DNA from 2 places in the Bifidobacterium sp. ESL0825 genome. Region 1 is predicted to be linked to the other one. Evidence: riboswitches for the same ligand, from Rfam matches in the RefSeq annotation. Region 1 holds a riboswitch; the other holds the start of a gene.
What was found. A riboswitch is a leader RNA that binds a small molecule or an ion and turns the genes downstream of it on or off. The one in region 1 is predicted to bind guanidine.

Region 1 (15,579 bases):
AGCCGCCGAACCCGCCGGCCAGAACGCTCAGGAGCGGCCTGTTCATGGCCTGGGCCATCAGGACGGATAGAGTGGCACCTGCTGCGCCTACCAGAGCGCCTGCCACGATCAGAGCGACGTTGTCGATGGCCAGGCCATTCATGGCCACAGCTGTGCCGGTGCAGGCGTTCAAGACGGAGATGACCACGGGCATGTCGGCACCGCCAATGGGGATGACGAAGACCAGTCCATAGCCCAGGGCGAAGATGGCCGTGAGGATGGCCCATAGGGTTCGATTGCCGGGATTCAGGCAGAGCATGACCAGGCTGAGGACCGTCAACAGGGCGAAAAGCACATTCCAGACGGCCTTTGCTGGTAGCTTCAGGTTTTTGATCAGGCCGATGCCCTGGAGCTTGCCGGCAGCTATCAGAGAGCCGGTGAAGGTGATGGAACCGATGACCACACCCAGACCGGCGGTGATCAGCACTACCAGAGTCGGGGTGCCCTCGGAAGTCAATATGTCATTCAGGGCGACCAAGGCTGCAGCGCCGCCGCCGACCGTGTTGAAGACGGAAACCAGCTGAGGCATGTCCGTCATTTTGACCTTCCTGGCCGAGTAGACCCCCATTGCCGATCCGATCAGGATGCCGAGCACGAGCAGAATGATGGCCAGGGAGGAGTTGAAACCGGTGGCGAACAGATGGATGAAGGCCATAGCCACGGCGATGACCATGCCCGCTGCAGAGATCCTGTTGCCTGTACGTGCCGTCTTGGGGGAGTTCATGTAGTGCAGGCCCATGACGAACATGACCGAGGAAAGGAGATAGACGAACCAGGTAATGATATCGAGGGTATTCACTTGTTGGCTCCCTGGTTCTTAGCGGTCTCGGTCGTGAGGGACGAAGCCTGTTCGTCCTGGCTGGCCTTATCCTTTCCCTTGTCGGGTTTGGAGGACTTGAACATCTCCAGCATCCTGTCGGTCACCACGTAGCCGCCCACCACATTCATGGCGCCAAGGACGGCAGCCAGGAATATGAGTACATAGGAAAGCGGGGAATGGGCCTCCGCCGCGATAATGACTACTCCGACGATCACAATGCCATGAATGGAGTTGGCGCCCGACATGAGCGGCGTGTGAAGCGTGGCCGGAACCTTGCCGATCACCTCCACGCCGATCAGCAGGGCCAGAATGAAAAGCGTAATTGCTATGACCACAGAATTCATTGCTCTTGACCTTTCTCTTCGGCCTTTTCGTCACCTGGAGCATCCGCGCTTTCGCCCGTGCCGGAATCGGATGCATTAGATACAACCAGTGCTTGATCGATCTCGTCGTCCGCTTTGATGCTGAGCGCGCCATCACGAAGGAAATGCACCAGCACGTCCGCCACATTTCTGGACAGCAGGTTGGATGCCGTCATGGGTACGCCGCTGGCCAGGTATGGTGCCCCGATCATGATGACCCCCTTGTCGGTGGTCCTGGTTCCCACCTGTGATCCCTCGACGTTGCCGCCCAGGTCGCTGGCGGCGCAGTCCACGATCACTGCTCCGGGGTGCAGATTGGCCACACCCTTGGCGCTCAGGAGGCGGGGAGGCTTTCCGCCTGGAACCTTGGCCGTGGTGATGACCACATCGAAGCCTGCTGCTTTGGCATCCACCGCAGCCTGCTGCTGGGCCTGTTCCTGGTCGGTCAGCTGCCGTGCATAGCCGCCCTGGCCCTGTCCCTTGGAGAAGTCCAGCCCCAAATCGAGGAACTTGGCTCCCAAGGATTCCACCTCCTGCCTGGAAGCGGGCCTGACATCATAGGCAGTAACCACGGCTCCCAGACGTTTTGCGGTCCCGATGGCCTGCAGGCCTGCAATCCCCGCGCCCAGGACCAGGACCTTGGCTGGTCGGATGGTTCCTGCTGCAGTGGTCATCATGGGGAAGAAGGATCCATAGGCATCGGCAGCCACCAGAGCCGCCTTGTATCCCATGACCGAGTTCTGCGAGGTCATCTCATCCATGGACTGGGCCGAGCTGAGCTGGCGGGGGAGTCGTTCCATGGCGATTCCGGTAAGCCCGGCCGCTTCCAGGGATTTGATGTAGTCCCTGTCGCTCAAGGACCCCAGCATGCCGATGATCCATGTTCCGGCTGGAATCCTCTTCAGCAAGGAGCTTTCCGGTCTGTTGACGAAACCCAGGACTTCTGATTTGGATAGGACGGTATCCCTGTCGGTGACTGTGGCTCCCGTCCGCTGGTAGTCCTCATCCCGGAAGCCGGCTCGAGCCCCGGCCCCGGACTCCAATAGGCAGGTGATGCCTTGTCTGGTCAGCCGGGTCACGATGTCTGGCGTTAGGGCCACACGAGACTCTTCCTCGTTTGTCTCTTTGAGGACCCCGAAGGTTACGGGAGATTGTTCTGGTCCACTCATGTCTTTCCTTTTTCAAACACAGCTGTGTGTGAGCAATTGCACCATTGATTCTAGTTGCTGCACCCTGCTGTTGGGAGGTTAGTGCAGCCTGTATGTGCTTGCGCTGTATAAGTATCAGTCGAGAAGGGACCGAACTCAAGGTATTTTCCGAATGTGGACGAGAAATAGAAGGAGCATGAAGCTGTGCCCGCATAGTTGCACCCCCGCGATCTATGCAATGTCTGTAAAGTTGTAACGTCCGAAAATGGGCTCACGGTTTTGTTACCGAATTTTTGGGGGAGCCGGTCGGCGTAGCGCATGGCATCGTAGCCTCTGTCCATCCGACAGTTTCCAGCTATGACCAGCTACGGTATGTGGGTTGATCATGCAAGGGTGCCGCGCGTCTTCAAGAATGATACGCGGCACCCTGAGACGCAAAATCTCAGTGAGCACGAGACCTTGGCGAACAGAACAGCTAGGCGAGCTGATTTGTTCGTCTGCTGTGGCGGTCTCACATTGACGGTCAGCCTGCCCTTCTGGACTTGTGTGTCGTTTCTGATTGATGTGCGCTGTGGCGCCTTATTCATTTCCCTCGTGCTTGTCGTTTGCCGCGGAATCCTTGGGCTTGGACTGCAGGGGATTGTGATGGTAGATGAGGGCGAAGGCAGCCAGGGTCTCGATCATGCTGGCGATGATCCAGGTGATCACGATGGCGTTCTGGTGTTTGCCGACTGTTCCCATTCGGGTGAAGATGAAGACATCCATGATGAAGGACTGCAGCACCAGAAGGACCGTTGCTACGACTACCGTCCTGGTATGCCTGTCCGTCTCCGTTCCCTCTCCCTCCGGCTTGCCGGGAGACTTGAAGCTGGCATAGGAGAGGAGCCAGATGCCGATTCCGAATAAGACTGCGGCAAGAGGCAGGGAGAAGAAGATCGGCATGGTGCTCAAGCTGAGGCCCAGAGCTGCGACCAAGACTGCGGAGGCCAGGCCCAGATAGAAGGAGTCATGGTTTTTCGCCTTCCGCGGTTTGGGTAAGCTGGCAACACTTGGTTGAGATGGTTTGCCGACAGGCTTACTGGGTTGGCTTGGCTTGTCATCATGGAAGGAGTCATGCTCTCTGTCTGTGTGAGAGGCTTGCTCGCGGTCGGTGGCTATGGTCTGTTCCTGCTTATTTTCCTTTTCAGGCCTGCTATGATCAGCGTCCTTGTTGGATGAATCCCTGCCTTCCTTCTCGCCTGTTTGTTCAGGTGTAGGCTTCGGCTTGGGTGAATTTTCTACATGGTTATCTTTGCTGGCCTTGGGATTGTCCACCGGCTTTGGCATGTGGTTCTTGTCGTTCATGGTTGTTTGTTGGGAATCTTCACGTGTGTCGTCGCTGCGCGAGGAGTTGCCCTCGTGCCTGCCTTGGTTCTTATTCGCACGTTCGTTTCGATTGTTGCTCATCTGATCCTCCAGGCTTGTACTTCCCGTCACTTGTGGCAGGTCATCTGGCAGCCTGCCTATTTTCAGGAAGCAACCTCCGTTGAGGCCAGTTTATGTGTCATTTTCTCGTAAAAGCGGCATTGACTGGCACTAGGTCGGCATCATTTCGATATTGACCAAGTGCAGGTGAAGCACATAGAGTTAGACAAGAGATAGGGCCGGCAAAAGCGCAGGATTCGTTGCATTATATTCAACGACGAAGGGTTTTTGTTTATGCATTGGCAGCATCGGCGGTCACGATTGAAGTTGCTGTGGGTCGATCAGATGATTGTATATCCTGACTTGTCGAGGGCATCCAGGGCGGCAGGGAAGTCCTCGGCCTTGGTAAGGACATAATCCGTGTTGTAGGTCGAGACGGCGAAAATGCCTATGCCCTTGTTTGCCAGAATGGTGGCGATGGGCGCCAGGATGCCGATGAGTGAAAAGTCGAGAATGCCTTGGATGCGGAAGGCCCGTCAGCCGTCGCTGCGTTCCAGGGTCCGGCTGGGAACAATCTCGGTTGGACAGACTAATGAAGCTTCTTGGTCGGTTCGTCCTGTAAAAACAAAAGGTGAGTTCAGATCAATCTCTGTATAATCAGCAACTTTGCAGACAGTCAGTTCCGCTTCTATGGGTTGGATGCAGATACCCTGCCCTTGCCTTGTCGCTGAGCTGCAATTCTTGGTCGTGAATGAATCGCTTTTTAAATATGATCTGATGATGGCGTATAGCGCAACTAGGGCCCATACGCATTCAAGGGCAAAAAAGGCCCACCTCCAGTTAGCCAGAGCATCGACGGCCAGCAAACATGCGCCGATAAGGTTCAAAACAAGATTGACCCGGCTGCCGCTGGGCAGGCCTAGCAGCATCATCGAAGCAAAGGCCATGAGGAGCAGCAGAAATCCAATAAGCTGAGTCATTAGGAACAAACCAACCACATCCTTCCACGAGTGACCTGTTGAGCGTCGTCGTCGATCCGGGTACGGCGCGTCTCGTCGGGGGAAGGAATGCTTCCGAAAGATACTGTAGCATTACTGGCAGGGGTCGAAGGTCCGGTGTGCATCCCCATAAGCAGAGGATGAATATATAGCCAAAAGTGGTAGGCAATACTGTCTTCCTATGCTTTGTTAGATTGCAGGAGGGCATCACCAAGGAGACGATAGCGCATGGAAAAACTGCAGCTGAGCAATGGCTTCGAGCTTCCCATATTGGGATTCGGAGTCTACCAGATAGGTGATCTGGATGAATGCAGACGTAGTGTGGCATCGGCCCTCGATTGGGACTACCGCCTTATCGATACAGCTGCCTTCTACGGCAACGAGAGAGCAGTGGGGGATGCGCTGAGGGAATCTGCTATTCCTCGAGAGGAAGTGAGCCTTTCCTCAAAGGTCTGGATTCAGCAAAATGGTTACGAGGGGACGATGCAGTCCTTTGAAAAGACCCTGATCAACCTGCAGACGGACTACCTGGATCTGTACCTTATCCATATGCCTTATGGCGATTATCATGGGTCGTGGAGAGCTATGGAAGACCTGTATGACCAAGGCCGCGTTCGTGCCATCGGAGTCTGCAATTTCCTGCCTGACCGGCTAATTGATTTGATCCTTTCCAGCAGAATCGCGCCTATGGTCAATCAGATTGAGCTGCATCCCTTCACTCAGCAGACCGCACTTCGAAAGGTCATGGACGAGCAGGGGGTTGCACCCATGGCCTGGGCGCCTCTGACTAAAGGTCGTCGGGGAATTTTCGACAATCCTGTCCTCATGCGTATCGGCCAGCGCTACGGCAAGACACCGGCCCAGATAGTATTGCGCTGGCTGACCCAGCAGGGGATATGCGCCATCCCGAAATCCGCGCATGAGGAACGGATTCGCGAGAACCACAATATTGCAGATTTCAGTCTTGATGATGACGATATGCATGACATCAGAGCCATGGATACGGGAGGCCGCCTATTTCTTAATGTGGATACGCCTGAGGAGACCACACGTCTGCATGGGTTATCTTATACACAGTGACTGAGGTCCGCTGAGCTGATAAGACGAGGGCGCCCGCACTTTAAGATTCCTGTGTGGATGCCCTCGTCTTGATATTAGGGATTCTTGCTGAGGCTTATTGTGCCGGCCAGTCGCCTTGCAGACAGCTCAAGTAATCTTTGGCTGCCTTTTCCAGGCTCTGATCGCTCATACCTGAGCTAACGCCGGTCAGAATAAAGGGCTTCCGATAGACGGTTCCAATGAGATTGCTGGTAGCTTTGAACGGAGCCAGGAGCTCGTCCACCGTATAGCCGAATTCGCCCTCATGGTGATAGTTCTCTCCGGCAGAGCCGACCGAGACGGCGAGCATGAGTTCCTTGCCTTTCAGGGCATCGCCGTGGGTACCGTAGGCCCATCCGTAGGTAAGTACCAGGTCTTCCCACTCCTTGAGCAGCGGAGGACAAGCTGTACCAATACATGGGAGACTGCCATACCAGACGGTCAAAGCCTTTGACGAATGCTTGCTTACTAGGGATGTCGATCTGATTTGAGCGCAAGGCAGCATATTCGTCCCGGACCAGGATACCCTTATCCTCATGCCCCTTGGCTTCCCGCATCAGGCGGGCGTTGATCCGTGAGGCTTCCATATGGGGGTGGAAGACCAGGACTGCCGTCTTGGCGTTTTGCTTCATGCCTTATTCTCCTTCAGTCATCATTTTGCCAGATTTGCTTGGCGCGGTTGAAAGCCGACCAGGCCTTCGGCCAGCCTGCGTAGAAAACCAGATGGGTAATTTCGGCTGCTATCTCGTCCTTGGTGATGCCGTTCTTTTTCCCGATGTTCAGGTGAACGTCGAGCTGTTCTGTGCTACCCATGGCATTAATGTGGCTATGGTGATCATGCTTCTGTCGTGCGCGGACAGTGCTTGTTCGTCAGCCCAGACTTCGCCGAATAGCACATCGTCATTCAGAGTTGCGAACTGAGGCGCGAATTCGCCCAATTGCTCTCTTCCAACTGTTTGCTTTGTGGTCATGATGTTCCCTTCCTCGCTGACTATATGATCGCCCAAGATGCAGGCTCACTGCTGTCTTGGATGCGAACGGCAACAGTTTATGGCCCTCGAAACGGTATGTATAATGCCGATTACTTATATGTTGGTATTCGGTTTTTGCATGGGTCCATTGCCGAGCTTTCATCCGATTGGTTTCTTCTTGGCCCTGGCAGGTGTGTTGTCTGTTGTGACTATGGGTCGCCTTCTCTGCTGGCCGCAAGGCATTTTTTCGCATGCGCTCGCTTAGGCTGTCTTTTGAGTTATTGGGCGATAGGAGTTGAGCTCTTGAGAATCACTGGTTTGGACCATCTGGTCATCACGGTGCGGGATGTCGATGCGACCTGCGCGTTTTACCGTGATGTGCTGGCCATGAGATTGATCCCAAGGCGAATAGGCCTACGCCCGGCTCGGCTGACTTGTGTCTGCTTATGGAGGATTCGCTGGATGATGTGGTTGCCGCGTCATGAGCGTCATGTCGACTGTCTGGGTCCGGTCAATCAGACTGGTGCGCATGGGGCCATCACCTCGGTGTACGTCAGGGACCCCGATAGGAACCTGATCGAGCTTTCCAGATACGACCAGGACTGATATGGAGTACCAGCCATTTACTAATGCTTGTTCTAAGCGGGATGGTTGATAAAACGTTTTTATGAGGATATCAATCCCAACCCCTCAATTGCCCTCTCCCCCAGAAAGTAGTTCACTTCAATATGAACTTCACTGACCTGTGTGAGTTGTGTCAAGTTAGCAAAATTTGCACTTACTTCAAGAACTGATACAGCGTGGTAAATACATCGGATTTCAGAAAAACACTTCTTTGTTAGAACGATGAGATCATAATTTATTTGATATAGATATAAATAAACAGCAATAAGAGCCAGCGATAAAGCAAGGGGTGAGCCCCATGCTTATAGCAATGTTGAGAGTTTTGAGATCTATTGCTACATTATCCAAGGTTGTATCTTCAATTTATCCAAATCCTTTGGATTTCTTGGGTGAGGGTATCTGGGGTAACGTTGTTTACCTTTGTAAGTGACGCCTAAACAGTGAAGCCCTTCCTTGGGGAGGAGATACAAAACGCTTTCAATTCTTTTCCTGAATCCAGGCAAAAACTCTTCTCCTCCTGCTCCCCATGCGACGATTATGTTGTTTGGGTATTGCTGAACCACGTCTTGTATAATTATGTCGTTTTCAGGGCCTACTGCATCTATGTATGACTTTTCGAAAATTTTGTGTGAGTTGGAGTCAATAAAAGCATATAAATTGAGAATAACTATACCGTCATACGGTTTGTTATTATCATCTTTTTCCCCATGAATAAGTTTTATACAGGCATCTATTGCCGGATCGTCAACATACTCGTCACCCTTTGAAGGGTTCTGCATGATGAAGCATGCCAGATTTGGTTTTTCAACACCAGTTTTCCATTCCCTGGTTAGCAGGTAACGGTGGGTTCTTTTTTTAGGATTGGTATCGTTAAAAACAGCAGTCTGCCTCATATTTTCAGTAAGCGTAGGAAGTGAAGAGGTCAAATCTCTCATAATTCCTCCTTTTCAAATTTACAACTTGGCTGTTGCGTAAATATGTCATAGTGAATGAAAGAACTCTTTTATTTTAGTCTTTATTTTTAACTCGTAATCTTAGCTCTAAAGAGTAAGTTCTCATTTAACGAACTGTAAAGCAAGTCGGAAGTAAGGGTTTGATGTGAGGTGGTTAATGAGGTTCGTGCACGCGACCTTCTGGATCAGGATAAGAGGATGTTGGAGACTTGGCTTTGTGCCTGTAGATGTCTTCAGCAGCGTCAGCGTCTTGCTTGCTGGCTTCGTGACTCAACATACTATCATCGGATTTATGGAGAAATCCGGGCTCCGTAGAAAACACACCATATGTGTGGAAGGCTATGAACAGCCCCGGTGAAGCGATGCTAGAAATAAAAGGTCAAGGCTCACTAGTCGTTCAGATGCTGAAAGGTGCAATCAGCCTCCTACAATGTGAATTTGTCGGATTTACTTGTTGATTGGTCACGGTCGGTGGCTGGGATCATGTTGTGGGCCGGTCGATTTATGCGCCGTCTCGTTGTGCGTTTCGATGGGTTTTGCTTGGATAAATAGGCCTGGGTATGCTGCTGGTCAGTGGCAGCGTGAGGCTGCTGGCTCAGTGATAGTGTTCGGTTCTGGTCAAGGTGAATAGTACACGGTTGATTGAAGGGGACGTTTGCGAGGGCCGAAAGAATGTTGTCTTCTACTCACTGTACTTAGTGATGGTGCTCTTATTGTTGGTCAAGTGGTGAGTAGTAGCGCTACTCCCGTTCAGCAGATTGATAATTATGGGAGTTCATGTCATATTTTCCTGCCAAAAGGTCAGTATCAGATCATACTGCGTACAACAGGTGCCACGGAGATTTTGAGATGAGTGGTGGAGCTATTTACGTTTGTCTCAACGATCCGAGAATTAAGGGGAAGCTTTTACCAGTATGCATTCATGACCGATTGGCAGCTATTCATATAAAAGAGATAACAGTTATCGTGTGTGAATGTATAAGCGTATCTGTAATTAATGGCGTGGTTTACCTCATAGTGAGGTACTTGCAATAACAGGTAGTAAATAGAGTTGAAAGTTCAATGGCAAGCTTAACAGCAGTCCGATCGTACTTCGGCTATGGAGGAGGGGATGCGGGTGCTCAAGAAGGGTGAGCTGGCGGCGTTACATCATCGCTATGTGAAGCAGTCCAGCCCTGTGTCGATTGCGACTAAAGATGAAGCTAATTAAGTGCATGAAGCAATTATGCTATAGGTGGTAACGACACTGGCACTCACTTGTATCAGGAGCTCATGGACTCCCCGTCCAAGAATTGTTGTTTTTGTCACGTGCAACATCCTGATGAATGGTTATATGCCTTGAAGTGCGCGAACATGAACATCGGTAATCAACCTGTACGCCAGCTGCAAGTTGATAGCGTGCCGCTAGTAAATATCGCACGGGAGGTTACGCCACAGCCAGACGAAGCAAGCTCTGGGAGGGTGGTGATGCTCGCGGCTAGCGTGCAAGTGTTGTAAATCGGATGTGCTACTGGTGTAATCTCGCCAATATAGGTTACAGCCAATCTGGCCGGTTGAACTTCTATCCATTTGGCAATGATTGCGACTGTAGTTCGCTGGTGATCAGAAATCTGCATAAGATGCTAACTTCTACGCCAGTGACGCTACCCATACAGGTAACCTGAGCGCGAATCTGGCGGTTCATGGCTGGGTGCGTCTGCCTAATGATAGGAACTTCCCGCCGTGAGACATTTTGTTCAATGAAGCGGATCATGTTGGCCGTGTATGTCTGCAGGGGCCGTCTGGCTCAAACCTATGAGAGTGAGTAAGGCACAGCATACGGTAACTCTGGTGATCAAAACCGACGGGGGAACTAGCATCATTCAGTATTAGAACTTTTCGTGGAATTGCTGCTTGGGGTATGAATGAAACGAGAACACATCCGCAGCACAAGACTTATATGAGACGAAAGGCAACGACAGGCGCATTACGATAATGTGACTCAATCTCTTTATGATACGGTAGTGTTGGAAACAATTATTACCGCTCAAGCCACCGCTATCGAGATCCTAGCCAAAGCAGTAGGTATAACCCTGCTGACATTGAATCTACCGTGCAGAAGCCGTCAAAAACAAGATCGGCCAGCTACACATCATCGTCAACGAGGAAGGCAAACAATGAGCAGCACACCAACTGGCTCACCATCCATACCACCTGTAGCGTGGGAGTAAGAGCACTCCGACAACCCAGCATACTGGCTGCCGGATAAGTTCTCTCAAGCGATCAATTGGGCCGGACTAGCGTTACAGCCTGCACTGGCTGCCTTTGTTGATGCCGTCGGACCAGCTTGTGGGTGGCTACATGCGCGGTATCGTCATCTTCCTCAATAGTGGAGTGTGCTCATACCTGTGACCATGGTAGTAAGGCAAACCAAAACCAGCTACATAAGCAAGTCTGCAAAATCACAAGTTTCAAGAAACTTTGATATTGATTTTTGCGTAAAGAATTGCTGGAGATCGAAAAGTCCATTAGCTTCATCATCAGCTGACTCATGGAAGCCGAACGGAGTATCACCATCTCCTGCCTCGCCTTCGGGGTAGAAACTTGTGATTCCCGATTGCATGACAATTTGTCCGATTTTTCTCTGATGTTGCTGTGCCGTGTCATGATAAATCAATTCAGTCACTTTGTCCAAGGTCTTATATGTAAAATAAGGCGGACGAACGTCAAGTTGCCAGGCAGAAGGGCTGTCATTGCCGTGATCATATAAACAGGAAATAACTTGTCTGGTTTGTTCAGTCTGACCCCACCAGTAATTCTGAAAATTGTTTATATTATCAAGTGTTACTTCAAGTTGCGTATCATCCAGGGGATGATTGGGATTCTGACTGTTCAACTTAAATATTTTTTTAAACACTTCAGAATCTTTCGTTAGGGACATTGGTTTGTTTTCTTCTGCCATCCTCCAACTATTTGTTATCTGCGTTCTTATTGTATTGATACATCCATTTAAATAAAGTTCTACTTCAGATATCCTTTTGTCACAAGGTTTGGCATCTACTTCAATTTTACGGAATATATCAGCCTGTGAAAAAATTTTCAATTTAGTTTCATCGTATTTTCCTTGAAGATTAGAGAACTCTGATATAAATATGATGTATGTTGTGTATCCGTCACAGTCACCGCTTTGTTTCAGTTTTTCAATCTGCCTTTTTGTACTTGATATTTTTTCCTTTATATTTTTATTAGCAGTTATTTGAATAAGAATATGATTTTCGTCATCACGTAAGTCATAGCCTGGTTTGTTTATTGCTTTCTTATTTGCATTGTCAACTTCGATATTGAAAGCTAGACCGGCAATTTCCCGATAAAAAGTTTCACAGTTGTGAGTTATATCGCTGCGACCGTTCATCACTCCAATTTTTGCTGCAGCTCCGAGTGTCGCCATGTCTAACTGAATCAGTTGTAGTTGCGCAGTAAGGGGTAAATTATCCATGTTTATATAGTATGCACATCAATTACGATTGTGACTTAAAATGACAATGGACGCTATAGCAAGTCTCGAGTGGCGAGATAATTGTTGCACCCCATTCGGTTCTACGAGGTTAGCCTGAAGCGGAGACAGGTTAATTGCAGCCGCATCCTGCTAAACGCACCTGTATCTTGAATGATGACGATTCTGCTGATGCGTCCATGCGATACCGAGGTCTCTAAGACTACAGCGAGTCCTGTGAGCGCCGCCTGAGAGGCAAGAACCTCTCGGAGCGGCGCAAAACCGGATCATTGACCAGCTGCAAGGCTCCGCCTCCGCAACTGAGTCGGCGCCCGTAGTTGGACACGCAAAAGGCCGAGGCTAAGGCTGATACAGCTGTTATCCGCCTGGGTAGGGGAGGGTGCGAGAATGGGAATATCAGGCGTAAGCATCGTGACTTCACGTTACGCGCTTACTGTTTTGTCTCGTTGAAGCATGGGATAAACACATTTTAGTTTTGTGTGTTCGAATTAAAAAATGAAAAACTACTAAACTGTTGGGAGAGTAGAGGTTGGAGATGGGGTGGCTAACGCGGCTCGAACGCGCGACCTCCTGAACCACAATCAGGTGCTCTACCAACTGAGCTATAGCCACCATAGTGAATCGACCCGCATGGCGGATCAATGCAACAGATGAAACTATACACGATGGCATGACATGGCACGCCGGTGAAGTGTGACCCATATGGCAAAGGTTGTGCTCTGTCTTTGGGCTTTCAGTTCACGACCATGGCTTCTACATAAAACTCTCCAACACAACCAGGGTCTGGTTATCGACTTGGAGTCCGGATCATTCAGCACTCGTCGCACGCTCTTTGACGTCCAGAAGGACTTATGAGCCTCGCGCCAATTCATCCGCCTTTTATGGCGCCCTCCTTCATTCAGGGCATGCTGCCACGTGACCAAACCTGGTCGGGTTACCTCCAGTGAGGCATATCTAAGGACGGCAACTGGCTGGTCTTCTGAGTTCGCAAGAACTGTTCGTCGGTCGAAGCAGGGGAGTGGTTCCATGATCGTGGATGAACTTTGCTGCAGCCAGGCCGTAGCAGTTTTTTGCCCATCCAGAATTGCGGTTACCAGCCTATCGCGTTCTGTGCTAGGGAAGGTGAATTCATCCTTGGGAAGATTCGTAACATCTTGGGCTTTGACCGTCGGTATTTGTCTATTTGCCATAATCGTTCTGATTGTCTTGCCTATTAGGCTCTTCGCCGTCGAGCGCTTTTCTTATGGGTTGGTAGGCCTTGATCAGATCGGTCAGGCTCATAGCGGCGTTGGCGGGGCTGGTGGATGGCAGGTTGATCATCGGTCGGTACCTCTTCTCCTGCAGGTTCGGCAGGCAGTAGCGATGGTAGAGCTGACCGGCTTTGCGTCCTGTAGTGAATACGGTGCCGATAGGCGCACGGTCCAGCAAGCCGGCGATGTCGGTAGGAACGACATTGGTGATAGAAGCATCGGAGGCGCCGTGGATGTCGCATTCTTGGATGACATCCCATAGTGCTATGCGGTGATTGAGAGCGAACCGTGCGCGGACAGCCGGATCAGGCTCCGGAACAGGCTGGTCGAAGAGCGCGGCCAGCACGGGCCAGAAGCGGTTGCGCGGAAACATGTAGTAGAAGCCAGCCTCACGCGAGCTCGGGCTGGGAATGGATCCCAGGATCAGCACACGGGACCGGTCATTCCAGACAGGCCCGAACTCGTGAGTGACGTGTGAGGACGAACCTGCAGTCATGCGCCGAACAGGCTTGTCAGAGCCGCAGTCATCACGTCAGCCTGAGCGATCACCAGAATGAAGACGAGCAGGCTGGTTGCGCATTCAACAAGGCCCACATACAGAATGGGAATGCGGCGCCGACGGGCGATTGCAGGCAACAAGGCCGCACGCACCAGCAGAACTAGGGCGGTCAACAAAGGCCACCATCCTGCTGTGCGTACCATGGCAACCCCAATCAGGCAGAGGGCCAGGTTCCAGGCCAGGGAAAGCAGGTAGCACCAGGTCTTGCCGCGCTCGCGGATCATGGTCTTGACGAAGATGACCGAACCGAACTGGGTCACAGCGAAGACAGCTGCACTGACCACTCCGATCGATGGCAGGGCGGCGCTAGGGAAAAATCCGCTGGCGAAGCAGTCCACAGCAGGATTCGGTTGGCACCCGAAGTAACCGGTGTTTGCGCCTTCCAGTCCTGGTCCCGACTGCTGGAATCGCGACCCCAGGGAGACGGCGATCAGACAGAGCGTGCAGGCCGCAATCACGACCACGGCATCGTTCCACCAGGAGCGTTCCGTGCGCATCCAGGCGGCAGCGAAGTTCAGCACGCCCAGCACCAGGTAGAGCGGGGCCCATCGCAGGAGCCCGGGGGTGCCGATCAATAGGATCAGACCGGTCACGGCCGTGAGCAGAGCATATCCCAGAGCTGGCGGCGCGAATCTGGCAGCCCGATGCGAGACCATCCATCTCGAGCCAGTGAACTCAAAGCAGTAGCAGAAAGCCCAGGCGACCATGAGCAGCAGGCTCCTCCAGGTCGGGCCTCCGACCAGCAGCCCAGCCAAGCCCGGCATCAAGGCCATGGCCCAGCCGCCTATCTGGTCGGGTATCCATAGGCGCCGCCACTGCCGTCCCTTGGATCCTGGTCCGGTCGGTTTTGCCGAATTGCGGGCTTGAGGGCTTGATCTGCTGCCGTTTGATCCGGCCGCCTTGCCCTTGTCTGCGTCTGTAAGCATACTCATCAGCCTACGCCACGGTATGGCAGTCGCTGCCTCTTCCGTAATGCCGATTCCGTCAATATCATGGTTCAAGGAGACATGAATCACTCGGGTCCCTGGTTTCAGGAGGCAGATGATGGGTCAGGTGGATATCAAGCGCGTATACGAGCAGGCCGCTGACGAGGACGGGATCCGCGTCCTGGTCGACAGGCTCTGGCCACGCGGTGTCAGCAAGGAGCGGGCAGCCCTGTCCGGCTGGCTCAAAGACGTCGCTCCCAGTCCGGACCTGCGGCGCTGGTGGCACCATGATCCGGACCGTTTCGAGGATTTCGCCCGCCGCTACCGTACCGAGCTGGATGACAATCCCGCCTTGGGGGATCTGCTGAGCATTGTGCGCGAACACGATCGGACGACACTGGTCTATGCGGCCAAGGATCCGGCCGTCAACCATGCCCTGATCCTGCGCGACTACATTCGCCATGCTCTTGAGAAGGACAACAAGTAGACGGCCGGCCAGGCCACCCACAAATCCCAGGGCATCCCCGCACGCTGACGCTTACGTGACCGAACGCAGGCATTGATGTTCCGGCATCTCTATTTGCTGATACAGATATGCTATGTCTTTTCCGACACCTATATATTAGGAAGCTGTTATAGGCGGGCGCCCGTTCCTTTATTGGAATCTGTGAGCGGTGCATGCAAAAGCCAGACAAAGGTCTCTTGCAAGGGGCTTCCTATCGACGGTTCCAGCGCGGCATCACAGTGAGCAAAGCCCAGAGCATACTTCCGAGTGCTAGACGTGGCCGTGTCTGCCCCGGTGATATAATTTTCATCGTGTGTGCCGACAGCATGCCTTATGTTACAGGTGAGCTTGTCGGGATATCCCCCGAATCCGAAGAATGCAGGCAGCAATGCCCGGCAGGAGGATCAGGGGCCATCGGGCCGGTGGACA
Region 2 (15,579 bases), 780 kb from region 1:
ACCTGCCTGCAGGTGCTGCGCCACACCAAGAGCCATGCCATGCGCTTCTTCGACATCAACCTGCGAGGCACCTTCTACAGCAAGGACCTGATCCAGGAGCTGCTGGACATGGCCACGGTCTTCAAGCTCAACGACGAGGAACTGGCCACCCTGCGCGACATGTTCCACGTTCCCGGAGCCACCGACGACGAGCTCTGCCGCTGGTTCATGGACCAGTGGCACTTGGACACCATCGTGCTGACCGCCGGCAGCGACTACAGCACGATCTATCTGGCGGACGGCCAGTCCTCCCACCTGCCTACGCCTGAGATCACCGTGGCCGACACGGTCGGGGCCGGCGATGCCTTCTCCGGAACATTCGCCATCAACCGCCTGCTGGGGGCCTCCCTGACCCAGGCCCACCGGGCTGCCGTCAACACCGCCGCCTTCGTCTGCACCCAGCAGGGCGCATGGCCCGAATATCCCGAGCATATCCCCGACTATCTGGGCCAGCAGGGTCAGTGACCCCCCTGTTTGAACATGATTTGGTCCCGCCCTGTCGAGCTGTCAATGCCGACTGGACGGGACCAAACATATATATCTACGGAATCGGAATTTACCAGATGCCGATGAGCCGCCACCAGCCCAGACCCACGGTCAGGAAGATGGCCACGGTCACCAGTCCGCAGATCAGGCCGATCCGCAGGAACTCAGAGGTCTTGACGTATCCGGCACCGTAAATCAAGGCCGCCGGTCCGGAGGCGTAATGGGTCATGGCGCCGATCAGACCGCTGGCGCATCCCAGCATCAGCGCTGCAGGCATGGCGGGGACCCCGGCAGCCACGGCCACGCTGACGAAGAGCGTGTAGATGGCCGCCACCTGAGCCAGCTCGGAAGCGAACATGTAGTGGATGAGGAAGTAGAAGACCGTCAGAATGACCAGGACCAGCACCCAGGGCAGGCCCTTGACCAGTCCGGCGATGATCTCCCCCGCCCAGGTGGTGACGCCCAGGGTGTTCAGCGGTTCCGCCATGCCTACCAGGACGCCGAAGAAGATCAACGTGGACCAGGCCGACTTGTTGGCCACCATATCCTGCCAGGTGATGATCTTGGTGCACAACAGCACGGCCACGCCCAGGAAGGCCACGGTGGTGGAGTTGATATGGATTATCGAGCCGGTCGCCCAGAGGACCAGCATGACCAGGAAAGTCACAGTCATAATCCACTCGTGCATGCTCAGCGGACCCATTCCCCTGAGCTCGTCCTTGGCATCCTCCTGAGCCTGAGGAACGTTCTTCAGAGTTGGCGGGAAGATGCGGTAGATCAGGGCGGGGATGATGATCAGGCAGATCAGGCCGGGCACGATGCCGGCCAGGGCCCAGGTGCCCCATCCGATGTCCACATGGAACTTCTGGGCCAGCTGTCCTACGACCGGGCCGGCCGCCATGGCCGTCAGGAACATGGCCGAAGTTATGGCGTTGACGTTGTTGGCCGTGATCGCCAGGTAGGCGCCGATGCGCCGCCGGGACTCGTCAGTGTCCGGCTTTGAACCCTGCACGTCGCTGATGGAGGTGATGATCGGGAATAGAATGCCGCCCAGACGAGCCGTGTTTGACGGGGTAGCCGGAGCCAGGACCAGGTCGGCGGCCGAGAGTCCGTATGCTGTGCCCAGGCTGGACTTGCCTAATCGAGACAGAAAGACCAGGGCAATCCTGCGGCCCAGTCCGGTAGAGACAAAGCCCTGGGCGATGAAGAAGGCCGCCACAATCAGCCAGATGGATGCGCTGCCCAGTCCGTTGAAAGCCGCCTTCTTGGGATCCAGGGCACCGGTCAGCATCCCCACGGTCATGCCGATGATGGCCACTGCTGAGGTGGGCAGAGGCTGCAGAATCAGCCCTAGGATGGTGCCTACGAAGACTCCCAGCATGTGCATGCCCTGGGCGGTCAGCCCCTTGGGAGGCGGAATCAGGAAGATGACCAACCCTACCGCTACACAGATCAGAGCCTTGACCAGCTGGCTCGTATTGAAAGGCTGGCTGGCCTCTGCCTGGGGGTCTCCCCTGCCCTCACGTGTTCGTACTGTTTCACCCATCATTGCTCCTTCGCTCATGATCCGGCGTATGACCGCCTGGAAACCACCGACCTCTTCGTCGGCTTGCTCATGTGGACTTATGCTATGCGGCAGGCGGCAGGGGCGACAAATAAGCACTGCCTATATGAAGGAGCGCCATATCTGGCGGCCGTCCATGACCTCCAAGGCCCGTCAAAGAGCGGCAAAAAGGGCTTAAGCGCAAATAGATTCTGCTTATTTGCCGGTGTGTCCAAGGCTTTTCTAGGCTGATTGCAGAGGTCCGGCAACGCGGCCGGCCCCGATCGTGAAGGACAAGTGAGACCATGACAGGATTCGATACCATCAACGATTCCTATGCCAACCGGGGACTGGGATTCGACTATGAGCAACGGCGCGAGCTAAAACTGGACGGGCTGCTGCCTGCTGCCGTACAGGATGACGAACAGCGCGAGCGCATCGTTTACCGCCGCTTCCTGGCCCAGCCCACCGATCTGGACAAGCGACTCTATCTGATGAGCATCTGCCGCACCGACCGTCGGCTCTTCTACAGGAGCATGGACAAGCACCTGACTGAGTACATGCCCATCGTCTACGCCCCCACCGTGGCCCAGTCCATCCAACGCTACGACGAGTTCTATTCGGGCAGCGATGTGGCCTACATCTCCATCGATCACCCTGAGGGAATCGGCGATGCCCTGGACCAGTACGCCGGCGATCGGCCCATTGACCTGGTGGTCTGCACCGACGCGGAAGGCATTCTTGGCATCGGCGACTGGGGCGCTCAGGGCGCTGAGATCCTGACGGGCAAGCTGGCGGTTTACACCGCTGCTGCCGGCATTGACCCTTCGCGCGTTCTGCCGGTGATGGTGGATGTGGGCACCAACCGCCAGGCCCTGCTGGACAATCCCGACTACGTGGGCAACCACTTCGCCAGGGTCAGAGGCCAGCGCTACGACGACTTCATCGATGACTTCGTCCAACAGGTCCTCCAGCGCTATCCGGAGGCCCTGATCCACTGGGAGGACTTCGGCAGGCCCGAGGCCGCGCCCGTCCTCAAGCGCTATCAGGATCGGATCCTGACCCTGAATGACGACATCCAGGGCACTGGCGTGACCGTCCTGGCCGCACTGATCGCCGCCAGAAAAATCGCCGGAACGGACCCCAAGGACACCAAGATCATGGTCTTCGGCGCAGGGACCGCCGGCGTGGGCATCGCCGACCAGATCGTGGACGACCTGATCATCCGCCAGGGCATGGATCCCAAGACCGCGCGCAGCAGGGTCCTGCTCTTCGACCGTCAGGGTCTGATCGAGCAGGGCCAGGATGATCTGACCGAGGGCCAAACCCGTTATGCACGCAAGCCAAATGAGTTCGCTTCGGTCACCGACAAGACCTCGCTGGCAGAGGTTGTCGACGCCTTCCAACCCACGGTGCTCATCGGCACCTCGACCAAGCCTGGAGCCTTTGACCAGAACGTTGTGGAGGCCATGGCCAAGCATGTGGAACGGCCGCTGCTCTGCCCCATCTCCAACCCCACGGAACTGGCCGAGGCCAAGGCCGCCGACGTGATCGCCTGGACCCACGGCCGCGGCTTCGTCATCACCGGCACCCCCTCAAAGCCGGTTGACTACCAGGGCGTCACCTATTCCATCGGACAGGGCAACAACGCCCTCATGTATCCCGGCATCTGCTTCGGGGCCATCGTCGCCAAGGCACGGCTGGTCACCAAGGGAATGTTGTTGGCCGCAGCCTATGCCATCTCCGACATGATCGACGTGGACAAGCCCGGAACCGCCGTGCTGCCGCCGGTGGCCGACCTCAAGGAGATCTCGCGCCGGGTCGCCACTGCTGTGGCTGAACAGGCGGTTCAGGAGGGTCTGAACCGTGAGCCGATCGAGGATGTGGACGCCGCCGTGGCCAAGGCCCAGTGGCACTATGATGCCTGAGCGAAACCAGCGCCTTCGCTTCCTGCAATATTGAGATTGTGGTCCGGCCAGCACGATTTATGAACGACGATCGTGTTGGCCGGACCACAATCATGAGCCAAGCCGTATCAATATTCCCCAGGTGTCAATATTCTTAAGTCCAGTCGACAATGATAGGGTGGTGGTAAGTAGTCTTTCGCCAAAGTTGACGGATAAGCAATAATAATCTGAGCAACAATCAAGGGAAGCGGCTCATGACCTATATGGATAATGTCCGCGACCTCGAGCTGCTTACCATGCTGGCCCGGTACGGCAGTTTCACCGACGTCGCGTTGGAGGCAGGCATCTCCCAGCCTGCGGTCTCGCAGGCCATCAGAAGGCTGGAAAAGCGCCTGGGAACCAGGCTGGTCCAAAGGCAACGCTTCGGAGCAGGTGATGGCACACAGCTCACCCAGGCAGGAAGAACAGTGGTGGATCATGTCGGCCAGGCCCTGGATCTGATCAACTCCCTGCCTGAGGCCTTGGCTGCGAGAACCGGGATTCGGCGGCGCACTATAGGCCTGCCTCCCATCATCTCATCGCTGCTGAGCTCCGGACAAGGGCAGCAAGAGCAGTGTGACCCAGACAAGAGCACGACCGTAGAAACCATAGGATCTCAAAAACTTCTGGACCAGATAGAGGACCACCGTGTGGACTATGGGGCCGTTGCCAGCGTGGACGAATCGCTGAGCGTGGATGGCGTCGAAACGACCAAGCTGGCCTCCTTCCCCTTCGGCATGGTTTGTACTCAGTCCATGGTTGAACGATTGGGTGCGGCAGGAATGACCAGTCTGCATCCCGAGGATCTGGCCATGCTTCCCGGGGACGTCCCCTTCGCCACCCTTAACCGTGATTTCGTCCATGCCCAGGCCGCTGAACGGCTGATTCACCTGTCTGAACCAGTCAGCCACCTGATCGAGGTCTCGGACGTGGAAACCTTGAAGTTGGTAACCACATCCGGCCTGGTCTGCAGCCTGATCACCTCGGCTGGCGTACACCCTGGCGACGGCCTGCATTTCATTCCCTTTGCCGGGGATGACATGCCTCATTTCAACATCTTCCTCTTCAACGATACCAAGCGGGAGGCCTTCCACGAGGACGTGGAGGAGGTGCACGCCTTCAGCGACTATGCCACCAGTCGACTGGGCTCTGTGGCTTGACCAGGATTCAAGTCAATGCCCAGGGAGAAGCGGGAATATCCGCAGCGTCCATCTGTTGTATACTGACGAGGCCGGTCCGTAATGGCACCGGCAGAGCTTGATAATTCAAGATTGGGGCTGATCGGTTTCGACGGTGACCTGTTCGTCGCAGGGAAGCGTGCCGAGAACGCGGGGGTCCGCTCGTTAATGTCCTCCCGCAAACAACAAGTGCTAAATCTAACCGCACTGAGTTCGCTCTCGCTGCCTGAGCTTCGCGCCAGGATTAACCAGTGAGCAGCTGCTCCGTTCACTCCCCTTCGCCTTCGGGGGGATGCTGAGCGTCATTAAGAAGACTCGCCTGAACTGCTGCGCCACAGGGCGGTTCGGGGACTTTTACTGCGGCTATGCCCGCCACCGGTTGTCTGCGACACAGGTGGGGGCAGACAGATAGCCACAAAGGCCAGCAGACTACGCACGTAGAAGACTGAGGGTGCGGTCACCGGACCGGGGTTCAATTCCCCGCAGCTCCACCAAGAGGCCTTTGCATACACTTGGAAGGCTTACATTGGAATTCCGTCTTTTTGAAGAATTCAAAGTTGATTACCGATTCAATTCTTCACTAAACCAATTCAATACTTATGAAACCAATTCAAGACAGCTCACACTATTTTATCTACAGTTTAAAAGAAACATTTGAAGCAGATCGGAACGTCTCGTTTAAGCCAGTTATTGATTTGGGCTTAACGGTCCAATTCGTTTATGACCCTTGAACCGAACCAGCGATTCAGTCATAGTTGATATCTAGACACGTCATCATGTCGAAAGAATATTGAAATTCCAAAAAAGACAACGCCTTTCCTTGTTATCAACAAAAACAAAAATACAGTCATAGTAAATATTAATCATTACATTCATTGTCTTTTAACTATGGAATGCTAAATGGCATAAATACATTATATGGTAACTTGCAATAATTAAAATCAGACATATCTTGAACTTGCTTAAAATACAGTTGAAATTGAAGCCAGAAATTTAAAGATTACATATCAAAGCCTAGAAGTCTTTGATTGCGCTTTAGGCAGCAAAAGACACATAAGCTATTCAGCAAACTCTTATCCATTTTTATTTCATAGCCTTGCACAGGGTTGAAGCCATCAACCTCGATGGTTCTCAGAAGCGAATCCTTACAACTGAGCTGTCTTGATACAGTTTTGAGCAGAACTTTATACCGTAAAGAGCCTTATAATACAGAAGATTTAAATCACACTACTTCACTTCGCAAAGGTGCAACAACACTACAGCTATTCATGCCGTTTGAATCTGTTAAACTGAGTTAAAACTTGCGCGGGAGAACTATAGAGTTTTACTACACATGGAAATAAAATTCAGCATTAACGCTTCTTAACTAACAACTGCAGCTCTTTTACATCGTGAATCCTCTGTTTTTCATACAAAACGTCTATCGGCTCTGACACAACCGAGAAGTCGTCTATACCCGTTAGATCTGCTGAAGAGAAGTTGACACCGTTTAGAGTTGCCAAAGGCAATTGAACATCCGTAAAAATTGACCCAAAGCAATCGACATTCTCCATATCAGTCTGCTCAAAATTAACACTCTGCAAAGTCGCCATGATCATATTTACATCAGCTAGAGTGGAATGAGAAAAATCAGCATTTTGCAAAGTAACATGAGAAAAATTTGCATTTGATAGATTAGCATGGGTAAAATCAGCATTTTTTAATCTTGCATAAGTGAAATTTGTGTTTGCCAGATTCGTTTCACAAAACTTAGCCTTCCTAAGGATAGATTCTTCAAACGTTGCTTCAACGATAATCGACTTTGTAAAGTCTGCATCAGACAAATTCATATCTGAGAAATCGACAGGCCCCGAAAAATGTGCAGACCTAAATGATGTTGCACACTTACCACTCATTCCTTTGAATGTTGCAATGTTTATGGTTGAATGATCAAAACTGGTTATGCCGTTTTCCGGAAGATCAGCGTAAGATAAGTTTAACTTATTACATGTAATACCTTCAAAATCAAGCTGTTCACATATATTACTCCCGTGGAGGTCCAGGTCAATATTCTCCCAATACGAACTTTGATGAAAAGAAGCAGCCGTATCGTTACTAAATTGTGTCAAATGATCTCTGATTGCCTTTAGTATAGTCAATTCAACAGGGCCGTCATCTTCGCGTGTAGTTCTTAGATATCCGCACAAGATATCTATGATTTGTTGACGAGTGTATGGCCAGGACTGGCCTGCTCTAACAAGATATTGAACGCCAGCTATACGCGTGGATGGCTTGTCATCCCCTAACAGACGAACAGCAGTCAATATATCATTAATTTCTTGCTTAGCCACTTGACGCTGTTCTTCTCTTTCTGCCGCAGCACGCTCTTGATATTTGATTACAAGGTAACCTACTGCGCCAATACCACCGATTATGGTCAGTGCTGTAGCAGTCTTGTTTAGCGGTTGTGCATCGCCAGCCAAAATATTCGAACCACCACCTATCGTGAGCATAACTAGTACCAGAACGAATGCAATTACTGCGAGAAAAACCCAAATAATGATTCGTTCCAGTAGCGATAGGGAACCCAACCGATGGATTAATGAACGACTACGTGCATGATTGCATTCGTCGTTTTTCTGCTCCTTTTCACTCATATAGCTAATATTATGTCACATTGGCTATATCAGCATGTTAACCACATATGATGCTCTAGCTCAAGATAACAGGCCAATAAATTTGTTATTTGAGGAAGATAACAGTGCTTATGCATGAAGTTTCGTTATCTCCATTGCAGTGAGACTATTACACTAAAACACAGTCTTGAGAGACAATAAAGAGTTACCTGACACTGTAGTGGTGCTTGACTGTATCGCAGACTTCAATCTTTATAATGCATCTGCTATTTGAATTTGTTCAGAAGGAATTGGTACTGTATATATCAACTGAACCCATTGCCAAACAAAGCTTTATAGAGAGAAACCATTCAATTAAATGCATAAGAGCAAACCGCATTGACTTAATGTCAATCATTCGCCTATGGCGCCTTGCAGAATGGCTATGGGCGAGCGCCGCAAAGCAGGCCGCGCCGTCAGCATGGTCGCCAGCGAACCGACGACGATGATCGGCAACCCGCATATAAGGAAGAACTGCCAAGGAAAAACCATGGACAGACTGTGTATAAGGGGCCAGTAGACCATAGCTGTGCTCAGCCCGACCAGTCCGGTGCCGCCTGCTGCGATGATAATGCCTGTGGTCATCACGATGGTGCCGTCCAATATGGATATAGCAGTCAGCTGCCGCGGGTTTGCGCCGGCAATTGACAGGAGCGCCAAATCGAGGTCACGATCCCGAGCGGCGATGGCGAACCCCGCGATCACGCCGACCAGGGAGACCAGCAGCGCTGCCCAGAAACCATAGAGCAACTCCAGGGTTCCCCCCGATGTGACGTTCTCTATTCCCGGTACCTTGTTCATGGCGATGGTACTGGTGCCTCCGGCAGCCAACAGACCACCAACCAGAAACATACAGGCAGTCAGAGCTATTACTGTTGAGCCGAATGTAGTGTCTCGACTCCTGGCCACAGCCTGTGAACGCGCTATCCGCCAGACAGCAGATGACGAGGGGACCAGAGCAGTCCAAAGTTGAGTGACCCTGCTTATAACTGGCCCCCCAGAACGTGCCAAGGCAATCAGCAGCAAGAGAATAGCAAACAGCGGTCCACTTCCAACGGCACTTATGACCGCCTGGACTTGCTTAGGCTCTAAGGACCCAGAGCCGCTGTGCGAAAGATAGGTAAAGACAGGCAACGGCAATAGCAGCAAGGCCAGCCCAAGGAAAAGCGATACAAGACCACGTCCATGTCTCGGCCGTTCAACCGATTCGCTCTCCTCAGCACGGCGCACCATCCGGACGGGTGTCATCTTCCTCAAATCCTGCAATGTCCGGCTGGTCGCCAAGACGGCAGTGGCCAATCCCACTGCAAGACCAGTCAGGGCAGACCTGGGAAAACCGCGCCAAGTAAAAGCGAAATGCACCGGTATTCGCATTCCAGCGGAATACCAATCGAGGATCCTTCCAGCCAGCGCAGGTGAAAGAGCCGCAGCAACGAGGGAGGCTGGTAGAACCAAAATCATCACCTGCAAAAGTGTAAGTACCAGGATCTGCTTAGGCGTAGCGCCCAGCAGCGGAAGAAGGGCCAGCCCCTGCCGACGTTGGCGAATCGATGCCTGCAGGGTGTGCTTGATCACCAAACAGCCGAGCACAATGACCGTGAGAAAGACCAGACTCAGGACCGAAGCCAGGCTCTTGGCAGGATCCCTGGTCTTGGCCGACAAACCCTGGTAATAGCTGTTGACACCCATGCTCACGCTCATGGCACAGAGCAGGGTTTGGGTGACCACAAGAACGATAAAGACGCCAGCCCAGATGCCACTATTGGCTTTCAAATCACGTAAGGCCCAAGTCATGTTTCATCCACCTGCCACGTCCTCGTGTGTACACTCGGCTATATTTCTGTATTTACATGAATAGTCGATCGACGCTGAAGACAACATCCGGCAAACCCCTGAAACGACCCTGAATCAACCCTGATTCAACCTTATGATACCGAGCTTATTGCGATCGTATGCCTTACATCGTCTAGGCGTCACAGCATTGAAACGAAGCCCTTTAACTGGAGAGGCCTAACAAACAAGCAATTCCAGCTCATTGGCCAGTTCGATAGTCATCCTGTTTCTCGGTCCGCAACCAGGACAGTATGCAAACTACATGTCCTTTGGCCATATTTATATTTAACTATATAAACTCACAAAGAGAGACGATGATAGAGCGAGATTCAATTATGTCCACCACAAAAGATCATTCGAATATTTCCCCGATGTTTCATCCGGCAGAAAGTTGGCACGCTGAAAATGTTAACCAGTTTTTTGCAGCCGTAGTGTCCTCTGTCATACTTCTCGTATGCGGAATTAGTCTCAGGTCAACGGAGTATAGCTTAATCAAAAATCAAGCAGAGCAGCGGTGGTATGAGCACAGTATTTTCTTTACTTTTTTTCACAATTTTGTGCATAACGGTTTTTATACAGATCCTGCTAATATGTTGCTGTCATTATGGGGATTAATCCTAGGTGTCGCTCTTGTCACAGCTTTCCTGGAAACAAAGACCGTCGAGTCTTCCAACACCGCGAGTGCATTCTACCTATTTGTCTGCTTACTGTCGTGTGCTATTGTCATCATCACAGGCTATATAGCACCTGACATGTTTAAACAGTACGATTTTGGTCTGAGTTCGTTATTGACAATCATCAGCGTTTGCATAGCAGCCTTTGCCCTTAGCTATGGCGTAAAACAGGTCATTTCATCTCGTGCAATGCAAAAAAACGAAATGCTGAGATCAAATCACCTCAATGAATATCGATCATTAACTAAAAGATCGTCGGTTAGAAGACTTCCGAGAACTGATACTATTCTTCGCCCTATTTTCGGATTGACCCTCATGACCACTCTTGCAACATTTATAGCATGTGGAATAGCAGCGCTATTCGGCAGAATGAGCAATCATCTAGTCGTCCGTATAATCACCTTGGTCATTGCTGTTGTACTTGAACTAATCCCCTGTTCGTTTGATCGTTTCTTTATGTTACAAATCGGCGTTTACGGTCAACCAAACGAAGAGAATCAAACTCAATACAAATGTCCCAAATTAAAATACCATTTCCCTACAGCAGTACTTTCTTGGATTATATCAATTTTACCCTTTTCCCTTGTATTAAGCCCAACAACTACGTTGATGTTCGTGTTTACGATTTTGATCCCGATATTGATTTACATATTCTATTTAATACCATTCTGGAATCGTTTCTTGGTCCCCATTGATAAGTGGTTGATAAAAAGGTTTATTAAAGACGACCAGAAGTATATAGAAATCGATCATTTCCGCTTATCCACAAATGTCGCTTCAACGTACCTTCGTTCAGAATTATCTGTAGATACTCATCGCCAGCATTTACTGCACACCATCTTAACACCCACTGAAAACGGGGAGTGGGCAAAAATATGCTATCCTGCTTCCTGCGACACGAAACGGGTACCATTGCTATCGTTGTCAATTGACGAACTCCAAAAAATCCTAGAATCTTACGACTCTCAACGAAACAACATTGTAGAGCTGGATGCAACAAAACATCAACGCAACATCACGTGCTTAGTAGATCAAATCGCCACCAATGATCGGAAGTTCGATTGTTGTAATCAGGAGGATTGCAAAATCTATCTAGCAGCCATCTTTGATGACCGCCAGTATTTATCAACATCCATAAGCCCAGAGGCTGATAAAGAGGAAAGACTACAAAAAGCCATTACTCATAGGTTTTCCAGCTTCAAAGGAAAGTGGCAACTAATACTGACACTAGTAAAGCGGTGAAACCAGAACATACGATATAGCTGTGTATGTGCTGTCGACAACTTTGACCGCCCAGATCAGCCTAGGTTGCGGCATTTCCCATCCCACGTGACCAAGTAGCAATGTAATCCCAACTAAGCAGGATCTCTGACGAATTGAATCAGCATTGATCATTTACGGCCTCTGAACCGCCGTGAAAAATATCTGATTCAACATTTTACGATTCAACCAGTGCTACTCTAATGCGCAGAGCCTGATGCAGGTTCCCGGACGATGGTCAAGTACCCGGACAGCGACAAGACTTGCCGAAAGGGAGCCATTTCCTCGTGGATCGTACTCATACTCGCTGGCATCTGTGAATCAGTCTGGGCCACCGCCCTAGGCAAGTCTCAAGGCTTTACCAAAATCGTCCCGGACATGGTTTTCATCGTTGGATTGATTCTCAGCATAGTTGGCCTGGCCTTAGCCATGCGAAGCATCCCTACCAGCACGGCCTACGCGGTCTGGGTCGGCATCGGTGCCGCCTTGACTGTCCTCTACGCCATGGCCACGGGCTCGGAGCCTATTTCACTCGCCCGCATTCTGCTCATCATCGGCCTGGTCGCTTGCGTGGTCGGACTCAAGATCGTCAACTGAGAGCGGTGCCCGTCATATTACCTGAGTAACACAGGCATAGTGGGCTTCGACCTGAAGCTGCCCACCGATCTTCAAACGGGTCTCCAGCCTGACCCTCACCAGGTACCGGTCCAGCTGTACCCTGCGGCACTACAACAACGCCAGAAGTTTTTAGACTGGAACCATGAGAATCGTCATACAGCGGGTCAGCCGTGCCCGGGTCGATGTGGTCGACGAGCAGGGGCAGCCGGATCCCGATTTCAAGCCCCAGAGCATCGGCACGGGTCTCCTGCTCCTGGTGGCCGTCCAGGACAGCGACGGCGATGCCCAGGTGGACTATGCCGTGCGCAAGCTGACCCGGATGCGCATCTTCGCCGACGAGGAGGGCCGGATGAACCGGTCGGTCCTGGACTGCGGCGGCTCCATCCTCTCCATCTCCCAGTTCACTCTTTACGCGGATCTGCGGCGCGGCAATCGACCCAGTTTCATGGCTGCGGGCGAACCCCAACACGCCCAAAGCGTCTGGCAGGACCTGAACCGGGCCCTGGCCGCGACCGGTGTCCCTGTTGCCGCCGGACAATTCGGCGCCCACATGCGATTGGATTTGGTCAACGATGGCCCGGTGACCATCCTGCTGGACACTGACAGGTTGATGAAGACGGCAGCTCCTGCAGCGACTATTTGACGATGGGCCGCAGGGGCGCCGACACATCAAGCTGATGCTTGTCGCCGATCTTGGTTGGATCGTTGATGATCTTGTCGACCACGGCCTGCTTGAGCTTCAGGTCGGAGCCGTCGCCCCAGATGATGACATGTTTGCCCTGGTCCAGCTCAGTGGTGATGGAGTCCTGGGTTTCCGCAGTCACCTTGGTCACCGAATGACGCATGGCCTCGGGCATGGTCGACAGTATCCGCAGGGTCTGCCTGACCGCCTGATCCTGCTGGGCACGATTGACGGTGGAGACCTGGATGACCGGCACTCCCTTCACCGGCTTGGACACAGTATTGAGCACCCTTCCCTGTCTGTCGACGGCCGTCAGTTTGTCCTGCGCATCCTTGAAGACCGCAGTGGGCTCCTGGGCATCGAAGGTCACCTCCAGACCGTGCGGAAAACTCTTGCGGACCTTGGCATCGGTCACCCCGGCCATGCCGCTGATCTCCTCCTCGACTCCATTGGTGGAAACGAGCAGCAGCGAGCGATCCCCCTGACGAGCCACGATTGAGGCCACCCGATCGTTGGACACCCAGGCATTGCCGCCGCTGACATCGATCTTTTCGGTCTGCAGGCGGAAGACCGGCGAGAGAAAAAGCAGCCATGACAGTCCTGCAATCAGAGCCATGACCAGGAGGACGACACCTGTCCGGATCAGGACCAGCCTGCGACTGACCTTCTTCTTCTCGCGCACCCGGGCCTGAAAGTCCAGAACCTTGGGCCGTACGAAGATCCCCAGCCCCTGATCCTCCTGGTCGGTGCCAATCCTGCCTGAGACGGGTCGGTCCGGCGGTATGGTCCGGGCATCGACGAATCCGCCGGCCGAACTCGTCGAGCGTGAGAGCGCAGACCTGGATGTCACAGACGTGGAGGCTGAGGCGCTGCTGCCTTTGACTAGAGAGCGGGAGGATGAAGAGGCCGACCTTGGGCTACGTGTCCTGGAGCCGCCTGCTTTCTTGGCACGATTGGGACGACCCTTGAGACGCTTGGACCGCTTGAGACGCCTGCCCCTGCCGCCTGTCTTTTCAGCCTTGGACCGGCGGCCTGCCAATCCCGCAGCATCGGAAGCGGCCGACCTGCCCGATCTGGCGGTTCTGCCGGTCTGCGGTTCCTCTCCCAAAGGCTTGGTGGTGCGCCCAGACCGGGCTGTCCGTGCGGCCTTGGCAGCCCGGACGGCCCTGCTTCTGGAAGAGGCTCCGCCGGAGGCGCTGCGACCCTTGCCGGTCTTCACTGCTCGTCCCGTTCAGCAAGCTTGTCAAGAATGACCGGTCCCATAGCGGTGACATCGCCGGCGCCCACAGTCAGGATCACATCCCCCGGCTCTGCCCGCTCTGCCAGATCCAGAGCTGCCTGATGCATGTCCGGGCAGGCCCGGAAGACAGCTCCGGTCGACCTCTTCCCGGAATCCCGGGACTCATGGTTCGATGCCTTGCGAGCGGCGGCAGGGATGGTCCCGGCATCCACGCCCGGAAAATCGCTGGCCAGCTCGCGGGCGGGGAAGATGTCGGTTACGGTCACATCGTCCGCCAGGGACAAAGCATCTGCGAACCGGTCAGCAAAGATGGCCGTTCGCGAATACAGGTGAGGCTGGAAGAGCACCCTGATGGTCCGCCCCGGATAACGCCGTCTGGCGGCGGTCAGCAGGGCGGCGATCTCCGTAGGATGATGGGCGTAATCATCAACTACGGTGACCCCATGCTGGATTCCGCGGACCTCGAAGCGTCGAGAGGCCCCACGGAAGTCGGCTGCAGAAGCGGCGGCTGCATCGGGATCCATTCCCAACAGGATGGCGGCGATGATGGCCGCGGCTGCATTGCGGGCGTTGTGAATGCCGGGAATCGCCAAGTCCACCTGCAATTCGAGCGGCTTGCTGGCATCCAACCCTGCTGCCTGGAGCACCTGCGCCGGGAGAGCCAAACGGCAATGCTCACGACCGCTGCCGCTGCTTTCGGACTCGGACTCGATGCGAACCAGGCCGAGGACCCCGGGCAGGGAGTCCATATTCAGCTGGGGATCCGAAGCATAGACGATGATCTTGGCCTGGCAGTCCCCGTGCAGCCGCCGCAGCACCTCCAAGGCGCCCTGGTCGTCCCCGCAGACCACCAGGAAGCGGCGGGCATGCCGGGCATGTTCCACGAAGGCCTGGTGGAAGGCGTCAGCCGTGCCGTAGTGGTCCAGATGGTCGGGCTCCACGTTGGTGATGATGGCGATGTCGGGAGTGTACTTGCCAAAGCTGCCGTCGGACTCGTCCGCCTCGGCCACCAGGACCCGTCCGGCCCCCACGTGCCCCCCGTCCATGGGCCCCTGGCCGCTCTGAAGGCTGCCCCCGATGGCGTAGCTGGGATCAGCCAGATCCCCTTGGCCGCCCTTGGTCAGCAGGTGGGCCAAGAGCGCACTGGTGGTGGTCTTGCCATGGGCACCGGCCACGGTGACTGAGATTCTGGAGGCCATGAGCAGGGCCAGAATGTCACTGCGGTGGATCAGCCGGGCGCCGGCCTCGCGAGCTGCCAGAATCTCGGGATTGTCAGGCTTGATGGCACTGGACCAGACCACCGTGCGAGCCCCGGCCACGTTGCTGGCATCCTGGCCGATGGCGACCGGGATTCCCAGCTGACGCAGGCGACGGGTCTTGTCCCCCTCGGCGCGGTCGGAGCCCGAGACCTGTACCCCCTCCTGGT

Region 2: another riboswitch for guanidine. It lies ahead of ACUIAG_RS00560 (DMT family transporter); the one in region 1 lies ahead of ACUIAG_RS03965 (CBU_0592 family membrane protein).

What each region holds. Positions count from the first base shown of each region.
Region 1 covers NZ_CP199589.1:914,305-929,883, reverse strand. Annotated here, with positions in the region: gene ACUIAG_RS03990 (NAD(P)(+) transhydrogenase (Re/Si-specific) subunit beta) at 1-838, opposite strand, end outside; gene ACUIAG_RS03985 (NAD(P) transhydrogenase subunit alpha) at 835-1,203, opposite strand; gene ACUIAG_RS03980 (NAD(P) transhydrogenase subunit alpha) at 1,200-2,390, opposite strand; gene ACUIAG_RS03975 (hypothetical protein) at 2,949-3,815, opposite strand; gene ACUIAG_RS03970 (ACT domain-containing protein) at 4,115-4,297, opposite strand; gene ACUIAG_RS03965 (CBU_0592 family membrane protein) at 4,310-4,753, opposite strand; guanidine-III (ykkC-III) riboswitch at 4,793-4,853, opposite strand; gene ACUIAG_RS03960 (aldo/keto reductase) at 5,000-5,851, shown strand; gene ACUIAG_RS03955 (NAD(P)H-dependent oxidoreductase) at 5,946-6,314, opposite strand; partial or broken gene ACUIAG_RS03950 (hypothetical protein) at 6,337-6,426, opposite strand; gene ACUIAG_RS03945 (carboxymuconolactone decarboxylase family protein) at 6,515-6,682, opposite strand; partial or broken gene ACUIAG_RS03940 (hypothetical protein) at 6,865-7,227, shown strand; gene ACUIAG_RS03935 (hypothetical protein) at 7,303-7,446, shown strand; gene ACUIAG_RS03930 (DUF1643 domain-containing protein) at 7,800-8,399, opposite strand; gene ACUIAG_RS03925 (SMEK domain-containing protein) at 10,837-11,892, opposite strand; tRNA gene ACUIAG_RS03920 (tRNA-His) at 12,447-12,522, opposite strand; gene ACUIAG_RS03915 (ASCH domain-containing protein) at 12,567-13,100, opposite strand; gene ACUIAG_RS03910 (DNA-deoxyinosine glycosylase) at 13,090-13,656, opposite strand; gene ACUIAG_RS03905 (YwiC-like family protein) at 13,653-14,645, opposite strand; gene ACUIAG_RS03900 (DUF488 domain-containing protein) at 14,764-15,132, shown strand.
Region 2 covers NZ_CP199589.1:138,797-154,375, reverse strand. Annotated here, with positions in the region: gene ACUIAG_RS00605 (carbohydrate kinase family protein) at 1-504, shown strand, start outside; gene ACUIAG_RS00600 (DASS family sodium-coupled anion symporter) at 596-2,071, opposite strand; gene ACUIAG_RS00595 (NAD-dependent malic enzyme) at 2,374-3,996, shown strand; gene ACUIAG_RS00590 (LysR family transcriptional regulator) at 4,230-5,174, shown strand; RNA gene ssrA (transfer-messenger RNA) at 5,288-5,686, shown strand; gene ACUIAG_RS00580 (pentapeptide repeat-containing protein) at 6,545-7,828, opposite strand; gene ACUIAG_RS00575 (FtsX-like permease family protein) at 8,201-8,698, opposite strand; partial or broken gene ACUIAG_RS00570 (FtsX-like permease family protein) at 9,122-9,535, opposite strand; gene ACUIAG_RS00565 (hypothetical protein) at 9,994-11,595, shown strand; guanidine-III (ykkC-III) riboswitch at 11,821-11,884, shown strand; gene ACUIAG_RS00560 (DMT family transporter) at 11,848-12,210, shown strand; gene dtd (D-aminoacyl-tRNA deacylase) at 12,374-12,874, shown strand; gene ACUIAG_RS00550 (cell division protein FtsQ/DivIB) at 12,867-14,132, opposite strand; gene murC (UDP-N-acetylmuramate--L-alanine ligase) at 14,129-15,579, opposite strand, start outside.